DNA from 3 places in the Arthrobacter sp. SlRoot2-15 genome. Region 3 is predicted to be linked to each of the others. Evidence: riboswitches for the same ligand, from Rfam matches in the RefSeq annotation. Region 3 holds a riboswitch; each other region holds the start of a gene.

Region 1 (6,353 bases), 2.3 Mb from region 3:
CGGGGGTATGCAATGCCTTGACCGTGATGTTGCCGAGGGTGATCTCTTCATTGTCGTGCAGGCGTTCGGCGTCGAAGCCGTACTGCCAGTCGGCTCCGCCCTCGCCGGAGACGTAGGCGGTGGCGCCGGTTGCGGCGGCCAGTTCCCGGGTGCCGGAGAGGAAGTCGGCGTGGATGTGGGTCTCGGTGACGGCCACGATCTTCATGCCATTGGCGGCGGCGAGGTCCTCGTAGACGGCGATGTCGCGCCGGGGATCAACGACCAGCGCCTCTCCCTTGGCCTGGCAGCCGATGAAATAGCTGGCCTGGGCGAGGTCTTCGTCATAGATGCGCTCGATAAGCATTCAGGGTGCTCCTTCTTGATGTAGACGGGGAAGGGATTCCTTCCTCTTCTGACTTCAACAATAATACCCCCGGGGGTATCACGCAAGCTGCGTCCGGACGGCTTCGGCCGCCCGGGACGGTGCCTAGCCGCCAACCCTGGCCATCACCTTGTTGATGGTTGCCGCCAGGCCGTCCGCCGCCTGCTGGACGGCGCTGTCGGAGAGGGTCTTGGTTTCGGTTTCGACGCAGAGCCTGCCCTTACGGGCACCCACCAGGACATGCCGGACGCCGGTTCCGTCGGGAAGCATGTACACAACGGCGTAGCCGGTTTGCCCGCTGGTATCGACGATGGGGTGATTGAGCGGCGACCAGGTCCGGGACCCAGCCGAAGGCAGCTGCTCCTGAACCGTGGTGCAGCCGGCCAGATCGGCGGCCCGTCGGTCGAAAGCTGACCCGTCCGGTGACGGCGCGGGCAGGCCGATGAGCCGCAGGCTGATCTGGTCGGGTGCCTGGCCGGTGCCGGGGATCTCGGCCACCACGGTGGCTGCTCCGCCCAGCGAGGCGAGGTACGCCGCGTCGTCGTAGATGCAGTGTGGGGCGGCCGGATCCGCGGGTGTTGCCGGTTCCGTGGGGGCGTAGCGGCCTTCCAGCACCTGGGCCGGGCTTCCGTTGGGCCCGGTAATGCCCTGCAGCAGCCGCGCCAGTTGCTCCGGGCTCTGAAGTTCGGGTGCCTGCCGGGACGGTGGTTGGGCTGGTGCGGGGTGCGCCGACGGCGGTTCCGACGGCGGTTTCGACGTCGGGCTGGGCGGCACACTGGCGGCCGGGGCGCCGCCGGCCAGTTCCCGGACCAGCTTCTGGGCCAGCCCGAGCAGCGGCGCCAGGGCGGACTGGAGTTCGTCGTCGGACGGATTGGCCGGCACCTGCCGACTGAGCCCGAGAGACACTGTTCCCTTGAGGACCTGCAGGGACACGGTGCCGGCAGCCGGGGCAGTATCTGCTGCTGCGGCCGGGCTCGAAACCAGGGCGTAGGCCCGTTCCCCCAGTTCAGGGACGGTCAGCAGCCGGACGGTGGTCGGCGGCGAGTCCGCGGAGGCCTGCCGGAAGCTCGCGCAGGTGGCGGCCTGCTCGTCGGCGTAGGCGAAGTCCGCGGCAACCACCGTGTCCCGGGGCGCGCTCCTGGCCAGCACAAAGGCCACGGCCTCGCGGGACCACGCTCCGGTGAGCGTCAGGACGCCGGCCGCGAAATTCATGTCCAGGTCTGCGCTGCTGGTCGGCGCGCTGTGCGGCTGGAAGACGCCGCATTCACCGGGCTCGACGGCGGGCCCCTGCGCGGGTGCAGGCCGTCCCTGAAGGCGCGTCCGCAGGTCCGCGCTCTTTGAGACCCTCCCGGCGCCCTGCTGGCTGCCGTTGATCGCCCGGTCCACCAGGGACATCAGTTCCTCGTCGGAGAGCACCGCATCACCCGCCGGAGACGCTGAGGCGCCGGCAGGGGAGGGGGACTCGGCGGCGGACGAGGCGGGGCGGCTGCTGGCAGAAGGAGGGGATGGTGATCCGGGTGTGCAGCCGCTCAATGCCAGCGCGGCCGCGGCGCAGGCCAGAAACCAGCGCTGTCGCCACGGGGGACCGCCGGGGATTCTGGTTCTTGTTGCAGCACCTGGGCGCACGACTGGACTCCCTGCCGTCGAAAGATGTGCTGCGCCCAGCTTCCGCCCCGCGCTCCGGCGGCACCAGAGGATTTATGCCCGGCGCCACAAAGGCACCGTCCTCAGCCGAAGATGGTGCCTTTGTGGTGTGACGATGCCTTAGGTATTGCGGTGACGGATACTGCGCCGCCCGCCTCTGTCCTACTGGTAGACGCGGACCCAGTCGACCTGCATCTGCGACGGGCTGGTGGCGGTGCCGTCGGGGAACCAGTCGAGCTGCATCGTCTGGTGCATGCCGACCGTGGGCTGGTGCGCCGGGTTGGTGTCGCTGAACGTTTTCACGCCGTCGATGTAGCCGGTGATCCCGGCCGGCGTCCACTCCACCGCGTAGTTGTGCCATTGCGTCGTGTCCACGGGCGTGGCCGCCGTCGTCTGGAAGTCTCCGCCGCTGCAGGCGTAGTGCAGGAAGAATTTCATGGCAGCGGTGTTCGAGGTGCCTTCCGCGAAATCCACCTCGGCACAGTTCGGCGAGGTGTTGTTGTTCGGCCACAGCAGCAGCACGGGGTGGTACTCGGGGTCGCGGGCGTTGGTCTTCATCCGGGTCTCCCAGCGGCCGTACTTCTGCTGGCCGAACTTTGCCGACATCCCGCCGGTGGTGCCGGCCGCGTCGCCGGTGACCGTGGCGACGCCGTTGGCCACTGACCACGCCTGCGGGCTGCGGACGCCCTTGCCGGCATGTCCGGCGCCGTTGAAGACGCCCCACTTGGTGGCGTCCGGGGCGCCGGCGTAGGAGAATTCGTCGCCGGCTAGAACGGGACCCCAGCCCAGGGCGGCCGCGGCCTGTGCTCCGTCGCCGGCGGGGGCTGCCGGGGCCGGTGCCACTGCGGGCGCTGCCGGCACCGCGGGTGCTTCGGCCGGCACGGCCGGGGGAGTGCTGGGGGCCGCCGGTGCGGCAGCCGGCGGAGTTGCCGGGGCCGCTGCGGTGGTTTCCGCGGGGGCCGGAGCGGCGGCGGAGGTGGCCGGCGCCGACGTCGGGGATGCTGCCCGGGCAGACGACGTCGGGCTGGCCGCCTTGGTGGGCGCGGCGGTACCGGCTGAGGACGCAGCGCTGCATCCGGTCAGCGACAAGGCACCGAGGGTAACGGTGATGGCAATCTTCTTGAACAAGTGACCCCTCCGGGCTATTGAATTGGCGCAAGCGTCAGGCGCGGTCGGGCCGCTGGCGAGCGTCTTGCAGCTTCTTTCAGCCCCGCCTGGCGGACAGGGCGAGCAGGCGCCGAATGGCGCGGCGGCGCCCTGCACAGCGGGCATCCGGGGCCCTGCGTTCGGGCCTGGCCCTCGGGCCAGCCGTCAACGTTACCCGATCGTAACCTTCGTTCGCAAAACGCCTGCCGGTCCTGGTGCTCTGGCCGGAGAAGAAGCTGGGGCCCTGCTGTATCCGGACGGCAGGTCCTCGACATCTCCGACGAACCCTACGACGGGAACCCGGCCCACTCCGCAGAGAGCATCGCACGCGGAAAGTTTGCCGCGCAGGGTTGACCCCGGCTGCAGGACCGGGCCGGCGGCTGCGACAGAATGGACCTATGAGCGAGGCGGGTGACTTCATTGATGCGGCGCTGCAGCGCGAAAGCACCTGGCAGCGGGCCGAGGAGGCACGGTCCCGTCTCGGTCCGGAACTCGGGTCCTACGGCGCCTCCGTCGGCGCCGTCCGGGGCGCGGTCCGGGATGCGCTCCGCCGCTACCGGCACCTCGGCCGTGACGGGATCACGGCGCTCAGCTCGGAGTTGTGGGCGGTACCGGTCTTCGAACGCCGCCTCGCCGCCGTCGTCCTGCTGCAGTCCCGTATCACCATGCTGGACAACTCGGACCTGACCCGGATCGAAGGCTTCCTGCGCGGTGCGCGCCTGCGTGAGCTGGCGGATCCGCTGGCGGTCGACGTCGTCGGGCCGCTGATTGCGGGTCTTGACGGGGTAAGCCGGAACCGGGCCGAGGCTGTGCTGGAACGGTGGCTGCAGGATCCGGACCCGTGGCTGCGCCGCGCGGCGCAGCTGGCACCAGCGGGCGAACTCCGCTCCGACGGTGGCAGGCGCCGCAAGGTTCCCTAGCGGGACGGCCTGCGCTCCACCACGGCGTAGGCCTTGCCATCGAGGAACTGCCAATCGGTCACGACCATAAAGCCGAGGGCATCTACACGGTCGTTCAGGACGTGGACGTCGAATCCGCCGTCGCGCGGTTCGGCGTCCCAGGTGGCAACGTGGATTTCCCCGCCCTCGAGAACCAGCAGCTCCGTGTTGACGTCGAAGTCCTCCTGCGGCTGGTCACTTAGCTGGCAGATGGCGACACAGTGCCGGTTCATAACAGGGCCTCCGCTCGGGGAACGCTGGATGAGCCCATCCTATGCGTGGCGGCGCCCGGCGCCCTAGGCCTAATTCCCCGCCAGGACACGCCCCCGTTACCTGAATGTGACATTACCGCCCAGTACCGTTACCGTGGATAGGTGCCTGTTTGTTTCCGATACGGGCGCTTCCGAGCCGATTGCCTAACTCTGCCGCGGCCCGGAATCCGAATGCAACCTTCTGGCAGAGACGGGGAAACCACTTATTACCTGCCGCTCCGGCGGGTCTTGGGGTGAAGCCGCGCAGCCCGCTCTGACGGGCCCGCGGCCGGGTGCCTCCCATCCGAATCCGACAGCTCACCTCGCAGGCATTGGGAGAGGCTACCAACATGACTTCACGCACTACTGCTGCGCGCCATCGTTCCGACGTCCCCGCAGGACGGACCTCAGCATTTTCGGTCAAGCCAGGCACAGTCGGCCGCCAGGCCGCAGTCATTATGGCGGCGTCCGGCCTCGTCCTGACGAGCGGCATGGCGGCCAATGCCGCGTCCGCACCGGCCGAGCGCGACTCCGCACCGGCATCATCCGTCGACGTCGCCAGCAAGGTTTCGGCGCCGGTCACCGCGGATTCCGCGGTGCAGATCAGCTTCGACCGTCCGGCCGTGGCCACCACGCCCGCGCCCGTCGTCGAGCAGCCCAAGCCCGTCGCCGCACCGGCGGTTGCCCAGGCTCCGGCCGCCCCCAAGATCACGGTCCAGGCCCAGGCTGCCGTTGCCCCGGCCCCGGCCCCGGCTGCCGGCGGAGTCAACGCCGCAATGCTGTCGGCCGCCTACAGCCAGATCGGCATCACCCAGGACTGCACCGCCATGGTCGAGAAGGCCCTCGGCGCTGCCGGCATCCCGGTCGGCGACCTGGGTCCGCAGCAGTTCATGAACTACGGCAAGGTTGTGGCCGACCCGCAGCCGGGCGACATGATCGTCCAGTCCGGCCACGTCGCCATCTACGCCGGCAACGGCCAGGCCATCAGCGGCGGCATGAACGGATCCAACCAGACGATCTCGCACCCGCTCTCCTGGCTGACCGCCACCGGCGGTGTGACGTTCGTCCGCGCCGGAGCGTAAGCACCGTGTAGGCATTGCACCAGCACTGCTCCCGAAGGCCGGTGGCCGGTTGTCGCTACGACAGCCGGCCACCGGCTTTCGCTGGTCCGCCGCAACTCAGCTGGTGTACCGCACCCGGACCACTCCGTTGCCGAACGTCCGAGTTTCGGCGAGCGTAAGTGCGGCCCTGCTGTCTGCGGGCTTGAACAGCGGCGTGCCCTGCCCCAGCAGCACCGGGTGGATGTAGATCCAGTACTCGTCAATCAGTCCGAGCCGTCGGAAGCTGTCCGCCAGCCGGGCCCCGCCCAGGGCCAGGTCGCCGCCGGGCTGTGCCTTGAGTGCCAGGATGTCCTCGACGACGACGTCGCGCGCCACCGTGGTGTTCCAATCGGCGCTCTCCAGGGTTTTGGAGTAGACGATCTTGGGCATCTCGCGCCAGATGCCCGCGAACTCGGCCTCGGGTGGCGTGCTGGCCGGGTTCTGGTCCGCCGTCGGCCAGTAGGCGGCCATCAGCTCATAGGTGATGCGGCCGTCCAGGAAGGCGCCCATGGTGCGGAGCTCCTCGTTGAAGTGGCTGTGGAGCTCGTCGTCCACCATGTGCCAGTCAAGCTCCCGGTGGGGGCCTTCCATGAACCCGTCCAGGGACACCTGCATTGCAAAGATGATCTTCCGCATGCGCCGAGCCTACGCGCGCACCGGACCCCGGGGAACAGTCCGGCGGAGAACGTTCCGGGGGGAAACGACGGCGGGAACCGCCGCCTCTGCCCGCGGAGACCGGCAACATGGTGCCGGTCCGAGTCCGGGTGGCGGGCTGAATCCCCTCACTCAGGTCGTTTCGGCAGCATCTTGCCGAAAGTCGTAAATTGCGGCACGATAGGGGGAGTTTCCCGCCCGAACCGGCAAAATGATGCCGGACAGTCGTGGCGGGTCCGTTGGGGAGGGAAAACAGTGG
Region 2 (6,353 bases), 170 kb from region 3:
TCTACTTCGCGGATCCCGACGGCAACAAATGGGGGGTGCAGTACCTCCCCGACCGGCCGAACGCGTAACCCGCCAGGGCGGCCGCTGCCAGGCGGCCCGGCCGCCGCGGGGGCAGGCGCACGCGAGGCCCCGGATTCATTGAATCCGGGGCATCGCTTTCCGCCGGGGCCCGGGTGGCGGCTTCTTAGTACCAGTTGTTCGCGTAGTGGAAGTTCAGGGCGCCGCACGGCGAGCCGTAGCGGTCCTGCACGTACTTCAGGCCCCAGTTGATCTGGGTCCGGTAGTTGGTGCGGTAGTCCGCGCCGGCGCTTGCCATCTTCTCGGCAGGCAGGGACTGGACCACGCCGTAGGCGCCGCTGCTGGGGTTCGTGGCGGTGGTCTTCCAGTCGGACTCCTTGGTCCACAGCTTCTGCAGGCACTGCATTTCGCTGGCGGCCCAGCCGTGGGCGGGCAGCTGCGCGGCGGCATAGGCCTGCGCGCCGGCGGGATCGTCGATGGCGACCGGCTGCACCGGGGCCGCGGCGGGAGCGGGAGCGGCCGGCGCGGCCGGCGCGGGCGGGGCCGGGGGCGCCGGGGCCTCGGCCGGCTTGACCTCGGAGGCCTTGGCGTCCACGGTGCCGGTGGAGGGGGAGGCCGGGGAGTTGCTGCCGACCTGTTCGAACTCCAGCTTCTGCAACGACGCGTCCTTGGACGCGGCCTCCGTGTGGGCCGAGGTGTTGGAAGCCTGGCCCGCGGCGCCTGCGCCCAGCAGGACCGCGAGGGCGGTGGCTACCACGGCGGCGCGCTTGCCCTTGGTGCCGGGGCCGAAGCCAATCCGGGACAGGGCCGTGCGCTTGGCCGGCTCGGCGCGGTGGCGCGCGACGTCGGCTTCAGCTGTCTGTTTAGCGCCTTCTGGGCGCATGGGTACCTTGAATTCAGTCATGTTTGCCTCTCAACGCCTACGGAGTTAGCTGTCGGGTTCGGATGCAAAAATCCGGCCGCACGGAATCTCAACGTGGCGGCTTAACCCCAAGGGTGCATGGATGGAGAATGCCCGGGAACTCTGGGTCCCCCGCCTCTGCCTAATCCATCGGAATCCGGGAAGCGGCAGAGTTTGGCGTCAAACCGGATATGCGGCCAGGTCGATGGCCGCACTCTAGAACGGTACCGGACTTTCCCGCGAAAGTCACATTTAGGTAACGGCGGCCACGGCTGGCGGCGTGGTTGCTCGCTCCTACTATCCCGCCGCAGATGGCGCGGGGAGGCGGACGGTGAACTGCGTGCGGCCGGGCCGGGACGTGACAGCGACGGTGCCGCCGTGGGCTTCGACAATGGCCTGCACAATGGACAGCCCCAGGCCGCTGGTGCCCTCCGCCGTCGCGGCCGGAACAGGGGAGGTCAAGGGGGCGGCGGCTCCGCCGCGCACCCTCGCCGGGGCCGGTTCCGGCGCCGGAACTGCGACGACGGGTGCCGCGGCCGTGACAGGGTTCCGGCGGGACGCGTCGGCCCGGGCAAAGCGGCGGAACACCCGGTCCACGAATTCGGGGGCAATTCCGGTGCCGTTGTCCGTCACCGTGACGATCGCGCTGCCGTCGTCGGCGCACTTCACCCCCGTGGTCACGGTGGTGCCGGGTTCGGTGTGCTTGCGCGCGTTGGAGAGCAGGTTCGCCAGCACCTGGTGCAGCTGGGCGGCGTCACCCCGCACCACTACGGGCTCCTCGGCGAGCTCCAGCTGCCAGAGGCGGTCCGGGGCCATGACCTTCTCGTCGCTGACCGTCTCGATCGCGAGCTGCGAGAGGTCCACGTCGCTGAACTTCAGCGGCTGGCCCTCGTCGAGGCGGGCAAGCAGGAGCAGGTCTTCCACAAGGGTGGTCATCCGTTCCGACTGGCTCTGCACGCGGGCGAGGGATTTCTGGCCGTCCGGGGTGAAGTGCTCGGTCATACGCATCAGCTCCGTGTAGCCGCGGATGGCCGTCAGCGGGGTCCGCAGCTCGTGGGACGCGTCGGCAACGAACTGCCGCACCTTCATCTCGCTCTGCTGCCGCGCCTCCAGCGCGCTGGAAACGTTGTCCAGCATCTGGTTCAGGGCATAGCCCACGCTGCCCACCTCCGTGCCGGGATTGGCGGCCGCCTCCGGCACCCGCACCGCCAGGGCAACCTCGCCGGCGTCGAGCGGGAGGCGGGAGACCTTGGTGGCCACCTCGGACAGGTGCTCCAGCGGTTTCATGGTCCGCCGGATCAGCGCCGTTCCGGCCAGCCCGATCACCACCAGCCCGCCGGCGGAGACCAGGACCATCGTCCAGACCAGTGAAGCCAGCGTGTTCTGTTTGTCCTTCAGGGGCAGGCCGGTAACGATCACATCGCCGTACGGTGTCTGCGCCGCGACCAGCCGGTAGGCGCCGCTGGACAGGGTCCGGTCAACGGGGAGTGCGCCGGGGGTGAGCGCCAGCAGGACGCCGGCGTCGTCGGCGGAGAGCGCCTTCCGGGTGGCGTCGTCGGCGAGGAAGCCGGCGCTGGTGACGGCGTCTCCGAGGATCCGGGCGTTGAGGGTGCCCACCGCCTGGCCGCGTGCTTCCAGCGGATCCCGGCGCCCCTCGCCGTTGCCGGGGCCGGGACGGCCGAACTCCCGCGCCCGTTCGGAGGCCTGGTCCAGCTGGGAGTCCAGCTGTTTCGTCAGGAACAGATCCATCGAGGCGTAGCTGACCAGCCCGACGGCGCCGCAGATCGCAACGAGCAGGGCCATGGCGAGCAGGACCAGTCGTGTGCGCAGGTGCCAAGTGGACGGGCTGCGCCAGTCCCGGCCGGTGCCGGAGTCTCGGGCGGGAGTTGCCACGGACTAGTCCGCCGGTTTCAGGACATACCCGGCGCCGCGCACGGTGTGGATCATCGGCGGGTGGACCGCGTCGACCTTTTTGCGGAGGTAGGAGATGTAGAGCTCCACGATGTTGGCCTGGCCGCCGAAATCGTAGTCCCAAACGCGGTCCAGGATCTGCGCCTTGCTGACCACGCGTTTGGGGTTTTCCATTAGGTAGCGCAGCAGTTCGAACTGGGTGGCGGTCAGATGAAGTTCCTCCCCGGCGCGGGTCACTTCCCGGGTGTCCACGTTCAAGACGAGGTCCCCGACAACGAGCTCGGCGGTGTCCATGGCCGCGACGCCGGAGCGCTGGACCAGCCGGTGCAGCCGCAGCAGGACCTCTTCCATGCTGAACGGCTTGGTCACGTAGTCGTCGCCGCCCGCTGCCAGGCCGGTGATCCGGTCCTGGACGGCGTCCTTGGCGGTCAGGAACAACGCGGGGACCTCCGGCGCGAAGGCCCGGATCCGGCCCAGCAGTTCGACGCCGTCGAAGCCGGGGAGCATAACGTCCAGGACAAGCACGTCCGGCCGGAACTCTTTGGCGAGTTTCACCGCCGTCGGACCGTCCGCCGCCACGGCCACGGACCAGCCGGCCATCCTCAGCCCCATGCTCATGAGCTCCGAGAGGCTGGGTTCGTCATCCACCACCAGGGCGCGGATGGGGGAGCCGTCCGGGTGCGTGAGGTGGGGCAAGTTGTTGGTCATGGAGTGCGAGGTGGCCATGCGACAACTCTCCAATCCGGCAGTAGGGGATGGCTTTGGGGATCCTGTGCGCCAGCTGTGAATCACAGCTTAGCGAGCTGGACCAGTCGGTCCGCCGGATTTGGCCCTTGTCCGGCCCGCGGACGGGAAAGGCGTGGGCGTCCAGGGCCCCTGATTTTGCTGCCGCGCCTTACCGTGAACGATTTCCGGCCGACGAGGTGACGTGGCGAATAATCTTCGACAGAACCCGGGAACCGACCGTTCGTTCGGCAATAACAAAGCACACTTCCTTGACTCGCCAGAATTGTGACTTGCGCTACAAACTCCCGTTTTGTCTCACAATGCGGACTTTGGGGTCCATTGTTACTTGCTAGTTCTTATTGTTACGTTGCACACTTCAAATGTGAACAAGAACTCAACAGCACCTGCAGCCGCAGCTTCCTGGATCAGCGCACCAGCTGGTACCGAGATGCGCTGTTGTCGAATGCACGCCTAACTTCTCCACCCCAGAACGTTTCTAGGCATTCGCTCCCAGCCCAGCGTCGGGCGCCCCTCCCCAGTTCTCATTGCGGGGAACTTAAGCATTCGAGCCGCGATGACGGCCATTCACATTGAGGTAAGCATTCCATGTCAGTTGCATCCGGATACGTCCACATCTCCGTCCGTAACGCCAACAAGGCCGGCCAGGCATCCGGCCTTCGCCAGGGCTTTGGCGGCCGCCCGAGCTACGGCCCCGCGGGAGCAGGCAACAGCTTCCCCGCCCCCGGTTACGCCGCCCAGGGCTACAATCCCAACTCTTACGGCCAGCTGCGCGCCGTCCCCGCCGCCGAGCCGGCCCCGGCCACCGCGCCGACTCCGGTGATCGCCCCCGGCACCGGCAGCCCGGTCCGCCCCGTGCCCAACGACAATGTGGCCCGCGGCTTTGTGCTTTACATGGGCATCGATGAGGAAACCGCCGCGGCTGCCGGGACCTCCATTGCCAAGCTGGCGCAGGAAATCCGCGCCTACGCCCAGTCGCTGGTCGCCGGCGCCGAAAGCTACGCCGCCGTCGCCGTCGCCCCGGCATCCGCCCCGGGGTCCGCGCTCGACGTCGTCCGCTCCACCTTCGGCGATCCGACCGCCGGCGCCCGCCAGCGCGCCGAGAACGCCCGGCTCCAGCAGCCGCAGGATCCGCGCCCGTCCGGTGTGCTGATCGACCTCGCCCGCCGTGAAGTGGCGCTCGACGGCGAATCGCTGAACCTGACGTTCAAGGAATTCGAGCTCCTCAACTACCTCGTGGAGAACGGGACCCGCACCGTGGGCCGCGATGAGCTGCTCGAGGGCCTGTGGCGCAATGCCGAAGAGGTCCCCAACGAGCGCACCATCGACGTGCACATCCGCCGCCTGCGCTCCAAGCTCGGACGCCTGGCCAACACCGTGCGGACCGTGCGCGGCCAGGGGTACCGGTTCTACGAGCACCCCGAAGTCGTAGTCTGGGCCGCTCCGGAGTACTCCATCTAGCCTTAGCCTATTTGCGAAGCGCCTGTCCCTGGTGGGGGCGGGCGCTTTCGCTTTCGCGGCACGGTGGTCGCGCGCGCCCGGCGGCATTTTGCCGTGCCTTAGACACCTCCCTCGTTCCTCGGTCGGCGATGCGGCACTACGCAAAACGCCGCCAGCCGCGCTTTCGGGATGTGCCGCTGCGCTACAGCGCCCTCGCACCACGCTTTGGCCGCCTCGGATGGTCCGGGCGACGGAGTACGTGCCTCCGCGGCTGTTGGCCCTGTTGTGATTCCTTCCTTCGGGCGTAGTCTCGGTCCCGTCGAGCCGACTATTGGGAGGAAACATGTCTGTTGCACGTATTACTACCCTGAGCTCCAATTCGAAGACCTCGTTTGATGCCGCCATTAAGGAGGGCGTCGACCGGGCCAACAAGACCCTGCGCAATGTTACGGGGGCGTGGGTGAAGGAGCAGAAGGTCGAAATCAGCGACGGCGCCGTCGTGGCCTGGCACGTGGTGCTCGAGGTGACCTTCGTTCTGGACGACTGAAGGGACTGAGGTGATGCGCGCCCGTGGCGGATCCGGGCCGCACTAGGATTGAGCCATGAGCGCGCATCACATCAAACGTCTGGTGCTCATGCGGCACGCCAAGGCCGACTGGCCCGGCGGCGTCGCCGATCATGAGCGGCCGCTGGATGAGCGCGGACACCGCGAGGCGCCGCTGGCGGGCAAATGGCTCCTCAAGCACGGGGTGGTGCCGGATTTCATCCTGTGCTCCAGCGCCCTGCGGACCAGGCAGACCTGCACCTGGGTGTGCAGTGAACTGGGGGACAAGGCCCCGACGCCGAAACTCGAGGACGGACTGTACGGCGCTTCGGCCCTGCGCATGCTGGCGGTCATCAACCACGTTCCGGACACGGTCACGACGCTTATGGTGATCTCCCACATGCCCGGCGTGCAGGACTTGGCCATGCATCTCGCGTCCCGGGACTCCAACCATGACGCCTACATGGATGCGGCCACCCGCTATCCCACCAGTGGCCTGACGGTCTTCGAGACGGAGAAGCCGTGGGCCGAGCTCGACGGTCAGGACGCCCGGCTTACGCACTTCAAGGTGCCGCGGGCAAAATAGCAGGCCAGCGGGCTTCCGGATTGATGGCCTGCGTGCTGATTGTGTTGTTTACTGATGCTGTTATTGCTTTTACTGCCGGTGTTGTCTTAGTGACCGAGGGAAAAGGTGGATCAGCGTGGATTCAGGACAGCTCGTAGGGATCATCGTCGGCGTCGTGGTGGTACTCGCGATCGTCGCAGGAGCAATTTACTTCAGCCGCAAGCGCAAGA
Region 3 (6,353 bases):
GCGCCGGGACCGGTTCCCCCGGCGCGTCCCAGCTGCTCAGCGTGAGCGGCGCTGTGCGCGGGTAGACCGCGGGGGTGATGCGTTCGCGCAGAAAGCGGTCCAGCCGGACTTCCGTGAGACGGCGGTCGTCGTGCAATGTGATCCTCTTCGCGCTGGTGCCGGTGGTTCGTGATCAGTTCGGGTCGCGTGTCCAGTCGATGGATAAAATCTACGTCGGCCGCCGCGGTTAAGCCAACGCAGGCCTAGGCGGTTTCTTCCGGCGGGGAAATGCGTTCGTGGCCGGCGTAGACATTGATCGTGGTGCCCCGGCTGAACCCGGCCAGCGTCATCCCGCTGGCCTCGGCCAGTTCCACCGCCAGGCTGGAGGGCGCGCTGACGGCAGCGAGCACCGGGATCCCGGCCAGCGCCGCCTTCTGCACCAGTTCGAAGGACGCCCTGCCGGAGACCTGGAGCACGGTGCCGCTGAGGGGCAGCAGGCCTTCCCGCAACGCCCAGCCCACGACCTTGTCCACCGCGTTGTGGCGGCCAACGTCCTCGCGCAGGCAAAGGAGCTCGGCGTCGCCGTCGTCGGAAATCCGGAAAAGTCCCGCGGCGTGGACGCCGCCGGTGACGTCGAAGACGGCCTGGGCTTCGCGCAGCCGGTCCGGCAGCGAGGCGAGTGTCTGCACTGCGACGGTCACCGGGTCGCCGGCGGGGCTGAAGTGCGAGGACTTGTGCACGGCGTCGATCGAGTCGGTGCCGCAGATCCCGCAGGAGCTGGAGGTGAAAAAGTTGCGCCCGGTGTCGGGCTGGACGACGTCGGGGCGCAGCTGCGCCTCCACCACGTTAAACGTCTGGGTGCCGTCCTCGTCCTCGCCGGCGCAGAACCGCAGCGAGACGAGCTGCTCCGGTTCCCAGATGACCCCCTCGGAGACCAGGAACCCGGCGACGAGGTCGAAGTCGCTGCCCGGCGTCCGCATCGTGACGGAGTAGGAGAGGCTGCCGAGCCGGATTTCGAGCGGCTCCTCGACCGCCAGCACGTCCTCCCGGTGCCGGACCGGGAACTCCAGCGCCTGCGGCGAGCCGTCCAGGACAAATTTGTGCACCTTGCGGCGCTGTGTCACGCGGCCCATCGGATACTCCTCATCAGCATTGCATTTAGGTCCGGCCGCCCTTGGCGGACCGCCCCTGGATCCATCATGACCTGCCCCCGCGCCTCAGCCAAGCAGCGCGCTCCAGTCCACCGGGCCGTCCGCGGCCGGCTTCCGGGCGGCACGTTTCGTGGCCGGCTTCGCGGCCGCCTTGTCCAGGGCGGCCTGGGGCAGGGCCGCGCCCCACGGCAGCGCGAACGCCTGCACCGGCTCGCCCAGCTGCACGCCGTGCGGCGGGACCACCAGAACGCCGTCGGCGGCGGCGAGTCCGCGCATCATGCCCGGGCCGGTGTGCTGCGCCGGCGACGCCATCCCGTAGAGCATGCGGAACGGCATCAGCCGCGTCCGGCCCGGGTCGGGATCGATCATGGTGCCACACGGGACCTCGACCACCGGCGGCGCAGAGCGGTGCCCAAGGGCGGCCAGCAGCGGAGCGCCGAGAGTGGACAGCGCCATCATGGCCGCCAGTGGATTCCCTGGCAGCCCGATCACAAAGCGCCCGTCCGGCAGTTCGGCCAACACGGCAGGGTGGCCCGGACGCATGGCGATACCGTCGATGAGCAGTCGGCCGCCCAGTTCCGCGACCGTGCGCCGCAGGTGGTCGGTGCCGGAGCGGCCGGTGCCGCCGGTGGTGATGACGACGTCGGCCGGCAGCGGCTCCGCGGCGTCACCGGCGGCCGTGCCCGGCTCCGCGGCGTCGGTATCCTCAAGGGCCGCGAGCCAGTCAGCGTCGGCGTCGCCGATCTTGACCTCACCGGCGAAGGTCCCGCCGAGCATTTCCACGACGGCGGCCAGCTGCGGCCCGAAGGTATCCCGTACCTCGCCCGGTTGGGGGACGCCGCTGCTGACGACTTCGGAACCGGTGAACACGAGCCGGACGACGGCCTTGCCCAGTACCGGCAGCGCGTCGTGTCCGGCGAGGGCGGCCAGGGCCAGGTGTGCGGGGTTAAGGACGGCGCCTGCCTTGATGAGCAAGTCGCCGGCGGCGGCCTCCTCCGCGGCTTTGCGGATGTGGTCACCGTTGCGCGGTTCCCCGGGCTTGGCCCCGCCGCCGAGTTTGAGGACCGGCAGCCCGTCTTCGTCCGGGGCGATCACGCCGCTCTCGCTGCGGAGCACGGCCTTTGCGCCCGCCGGGATCAGCCCGCCGGTGGCGATCGGGCTTGCCTGGTGCGGGGCCAGCCGCTGGCCTGGTTCGGCGAGGATCCAGGGGCCGCTGCCGTTGACGGCCCAGCCGTCCATCGCCGAGGAGGCGTAGTGCGGCATGTCGTGCAGCGCCGTCAGGTCTTCCGCCAGCGTCCGTCCCAGGGCATGCCGGAGCGGCACCGGCGCGGCCGGGATGGGGGTGGCGCAGTCGAAGGCCAGCTGCCGTGCCTCCTGCCAGCCGTGCGCGAGGTGCCGGTGTGGAGCCTCGGCCGGGTCCCCGGAGGCCCCGTCCTCGGCGCCGGCACTGCTGCTGGGCGGCTCAGGCGTCATGCCCCGGGTGCCTCGGCGGCGGCGTATTCCTTCGCGAGTTTCCGGGCCACGCCCATGGCGGCTTGCATGGACACGCTGTCCGGCGCCTGCCCGGAACCGGAGGCCAGCCCGGCCGCGAACCCGGCAATAAAGGTCGTCAGCGGAGCTGCGGGTCGGACGACGGAGTGCGCGGCAACTCCGGCGAGCCCCAGCACTTCGTTGATGTCGATTTCGACGTCCTCGAGTTCCAGGGCCTGGAGCAGTGCCCGGCACCAGTCCTCCAGCGTCTCATCCTGGCTTTTCACCGTTTGCCTCCAAAGTCGAATTCGGCCGCCCGTTTCCGGACCGGCCTGGACCGGGGTCTGATACCCCCAGGGCGGAAGCGTCATCCCAGGTGTCCACGTCGTCAGTGGAACCCGGCGGAACCGGAACCGTCCGCAGTTCAAGACTAGCAAGCAGGGCGAAGACGGAGCCCCCCTCGAGGGCGTTGCGCCGGGCCGCGTCGCCGACGGCGCGTTGTAGCGCGGCCGTGCGATAAAGGCCGGCGAGGGGCTGGGTGCGTCCGTCCGGCGCCACTGCCATGACCCCGTCACGGCCGCCGCCCGGACCTTCGGCCGGGCCGTCCGCCGCCGCCAGCAGGGCGCCGACGGCGGCGGCGACCCTCGGCATGTCGCAGGCGAGCACCAGGGTCTGGGCCGCCGGTCCACCCGCTGCCTGCTCCCCGGCCCCGGCATGCTCTCCGGCCAGGGCCGCGAGGCCTGCGGCGATGGCGGCTGCGGGTCCGGAGAACGGGGGCTCCTCGCGGCAACGAAGCACCTGAGGCGGGAGGCCGCCCAGTTCCGGCCCGACCACCACGATCCGGCGGGCCCCGCCGGCCGCCTTGAGGGTAAGGTCCAGCAAGCTGGTGCCGGTTGCCGCCAGCCGGGCCTTGGGCACGCCGCCGAGGCGGGTTGACCTGCCCCCGGCGAGGATAACGGCGTCGAATTCCACCCGCCCAGCCTAGCCGCAGCGGCGGGCAACGGGCGTCAGCTCGGGATGCTCAGTGTGCCTTTTCGGGAAGCAGGAACGGGTCCCAGGCCGGGGCGGGCTTCTCCAGCTCCTTGATCTGCCAGATGGTGCCCTTGGGCGGGCCGGGAAGGAAGCCGAGTTTCCAGCCCATTTCCCCGGGTGTATGGTCCCCCTTGGCATTGTTGCAGCGCAGGCAGGCGGCGACGAGGTTTTCCCACGAATCCGCGCCGCCCCGGGACTTGGGCTGGACATGGTCGATGGTGTGGGCCGCCTTGCCGCAGTAGGCGCAGCGGTGGTTGTCGCGGCGCAGCACCCCCCTGCGGCTGACCGCCGTCAGAGTGTTGTAGCGCGGCCTGATGTACCTGTTCAGCAGGATCACGGAGGGCCGGCCGAGGATATCCTGCGGGCCCACCACGGGATCGTCGCCTTCGGCCACCACACTGGCCTTCCCCGTCAGCACAAGGACCAGCGCCCGGCGGAAGGTGACTACCGCCAGCGGTTCATATCCAGCATTCAGAACGAGAGTGCGCATCCGCATACCTCTTCACGGCCGCACCCGCCAGGGGCACGAGGGCCGGCTGCCCTGTGCATGGTCGGGCTATGGATCGACACCACAAGAGTAAACACGGCAGGCCAGGTTTACCGAATTTTGTTTCGGCGCGCCCCCGCGGCTGGGTCCGCCGCAGGGTCCGGGGGGCGGGTCGGCACTGCGCCCCGGGCAACGCAAAGGACCCCTGCCGCGGGCAGGGGTCCTTCACGATGCTTCCGGCGGGCGCCGGGATTCAGTCTTAGCCGCCGACGCGGATGAAGACCGGGCCGGAGCCGACGTTGACGCTGTACAGCGCGGTGGTTCCGCCGTTCCAGCCGCCGTGGACGGCCATGCCGTTGCCGACGTAAACAGCGATGTGGGCCATGCCCATGCCGCCGTTCTGGTAGTAGGCGAGGTCGCCCGGCTGAGCTTCAGCAGCGCTCACGGTGCGGCCCAGGGACAGGTAACCTGCCGGCCAGCCGTGGTAGTTGATGCCAACTGCGGCCAGCGCGTTGGTGGCCAGCATGGTGCAGTCCTGGGAGACACCGATCTGCGCGTAGGCAGCAGCGGCGATCGAAGCGCCCATGCCGCTGACAGCAGCCGGAGCCTTCGTGGCCAGGGAGGCGGTCACCGCGTTGCCGGTGGAAGCGGCAGCTTCCTTGACCTTGACGACGGGCTTGGGAGCCTCGACGGGGGCCGGTGCGGTGGTAACAGCGGGCTTCTCGTAGGAGATCGCGATGCTGGAGGCCGCGGAGATCGTGGCCGGTGAGGTGGACTGCACTTCCAGGGCGGAAGCGGAGGTCGACTCGCGCTGAACGTTGGTCTCGGCAGCGTTGGCTGCGATACCGCTGGTCAGCACCAGGCCGGAGGCTGCAGCGATAACCGCAGCCTGGCGACCCATACCACCGGCGTTGTCGCCGACGGCCTTAGCAATGACAGCCAGCGAGTTGGTCTTGGTGACCTCCGCGCGGTGGCGTGCAATGGTTGCACGAGTAGTCATTCAGTTCTCTCTTTCGTGATCCTTTTGTCCGCGCTCAATTCAGGCGGGACTGAGGACGCTCCGGCATCTTGGGGGTACGCCGGATCGCCCCGAAACGGGTTTCTTTAGCGAAGGGTGTACTGCGAAGACGCGCCAAAAGCGGGAACTGCGTTGTGAGATCCAGTCCGGGCGCCGACAAGGGCAGCGCGGAGCATGGAGTTCAGCGGGCTCAACTGAGCCTCGCCAGCGCGAGAACGCGCAGCATTGTGGCGTGAAGACACGAAAGTAGCCTCTCCCAATGCCTACGAGGTGAGCTGTCGGATTCGGATGGGAGTCACCCGGCCGCGCCGCTTCCTGGGAAGCTTTGCGACTTAACCCCAAGGTCTTCTTGCGAAGACCAAAATTGGTTCCCCCGCCCCTGCCAGACGATGTCATGCGAACGGACCTTGAGCGGTGGCAGAGTTAGGCAATCCACTCAAGAGCGCCAACTTCGGAGAAGTTGGCGTGCTTCATACGGTACAGCAGTTGGGACTCAATGTCACATTCAGATCACGGCGTGTCACAGAAATGCGAGTGGTCCCTCGGCTCGGCTTAGAGCCAGCCCAGCGGATCAACGACTTCCCCGTTGACCATCACCTCGAAGTGGAGGTGGCAGCCGGTGGAGGCGCCGGTGGTGCCGCTCATCGCCACCACGTCGCCGCGGGAAACCTGCTGGCCCACGCGGACAGTGGAGGACGACAAGTGGTTGTACGTGGTCTCCAGGCCATTGCCATGGTCGATCACGACGCGGTTGCCGCCCCCGTAGGGGTGCCAGCCGGTAAAGGTTACGGTGCCGCTGGCCGCGGCATGCACGGCGGTGCCGCACTGGGCGGCGTAGTCCTGCCCGCGGTGGAATTCCCCGACGGCGCCCGTGATGGGACTGATCCGATAGCCGAAGGGCGAGGCGGTGACCATCGTGTCCAGCGGGTGGCCGAGGCTGCCGGCCGAGGCCGCCCGGGTGATCGTGCTGGCGGACTGGGCGCTGAGCAGCTGCTTCAGCTTGCCGTCCGGGTCGCCCTTGGTGGTGACGGCTGTGCGGTTGAAGTCAATCTGGGCAGCGGAGGCCTTGACTTCGGGCTGCGCCGCGGCGGAAACCGAGCCGGTCTTGGCGGAGTCCGTGGAGTCGGTGGCCATCACTGGGCCGGTGGCCGGGACTGTGAAGGTGAGGACCAGGCCGGTGGCCGCCAGGGCGATGCCGGCTTTCTGCCCGACGCCG

Evidence for each region. Region 3 has a riboswitch for cyclic di-AMP ahead of AC6I9V_RS05125 (NlpC/P60 family protein). Riboswitches for the same ligand answer to the same signal wherever they lie in the genome.
Region 1: it holds a riboswitch for cyclic di-AMP, as region 3 does, so the genes downstream of both, AC6I9V_RS15980 (NlpC/P60 family protein) here and AC6I9V_RS05125 (NlpC/P60 family protein) in region 3, are expected to answer to the same signal.
Region 2: it holds a riboswitch for cyclic di-AMP, as region 3 does, so the genes downstream of both, AC6I9V_RS05915 (aggregation-promoting factor C-terminal-like domain-containing protein) here and AC6I9V_RS05125 (NlpC/P60 family protein) in region 3, are expected to answer to the same signal.

What each region holds. Positions count from the first base shown of each region.
Region 1 covers NZ_AP046058.1:3,430,263-3,436,615, forward strand. The annotation lists gene AC6I9V_RS15955 (MBL fold metallo-hydrolase) at 1-343, opposite strand, end outside; gene AC6I9V_RS15960 (hypothetical protein) at 467-1,777, opposite strand; gene AC6I9V_RS15965 (glycoside hydrolase family 16 protein) at 2,168-3,133, opposite strand; gene AC6I9V_RS15970 (DNA alkylation repair protein) at 3,550-4,071, shown strand; gene AC6I9V_RS15975 (hypothetical protein) at 4,068-4,322, opposite strand; cyclic di-AMP (ydaO/yuaA leader) riboswitch at 4,524-4,686, shown strand; gene AC6I9V_RS15980 (NlpC/P60 family protein) at 4,691-5,422, shown strand; gene AC6I9V_RS15985 (dihydrofolate reductase family protein) at 5,519-6,076, opposite strand; gene AC6I9V_RS15990 (helix-turn-helix domain-containing protein) at 6,350-6,353, shown strand, end outside.
Region 2 covers NZ_AP046058.1:1,308,554-1,314,906, reverse strand. The annotation lists gene AC6I9V_RS05920 (glyoxalase superfamily protein) at 1-68, shown strand, start outside; gene AC6I9V_RS05915 (aggregation-promoting factor C-terminal-like domain-containing protein) at 185-922, opposite strand; cyclic di-AMP (ydaO/yuaA leader) riboswitch at 921-1,109, opposite strand; gene AC6I9V_RS05910 (sensor histidine kinase) at 1,217-2,812, opposite strand; gene AC6I9V_RS05905 (response regulator transcription factor) at 2,816-3,556, opposite strand; gene AC6I9V_RS05900 (winged helix-turn-helix domain-containing protein) at 4,163-5,035, shown strand; gene AC6I9V_RS05895 (dodecin family protein) at 5,358-5,561, shown strand; gene AC6I9V_RS05890 (SixA phosphatase family protein) at 5,617-6,144, shown strand; gene AC6I9V_RS05885 (hypothetical protein) at 6,260-6,353, shown strand, end outside.
Region 3 covers NZ_AP046058.1:1,137,155-1,143,507, forward strand. The annotation lists gene AC6I9V_RS05095 (alpha-mannosidase) at 1-136, opposite strand, end outside; gene fdhD (formate dehydrogenase accessory sulfurtransferase FdhD) at 243-1,112, opposite strand; gene AC6I9V_RS05105 (molybdopterin molybdotransferase MoeA) at 1,197-2,603, opposite strand; gene AC6I9V_RS05110 (DUF6457 domain-containing protein) at 2,600-2,887, opposite strand; gene mobA (molybdenum cofactor guanylyltransferase) at 2,871-3,572, opposite strand; gene AC6I9V_RS05120 (HNH endonuclease) at 3,622-4,122, opposite strand; gene AC6I9V_RS05125 (NlpC/P60 family protein) at 4,379-5,119, opposite strand; cyclic di-AMP (ydaO/yuaA leader) riboswitch at 5,384-5,542, opposite strand; gene AC6I9V_RS05130 (M23 family metallopeptidase) at 5,690-6,353, opposite strand, start outside.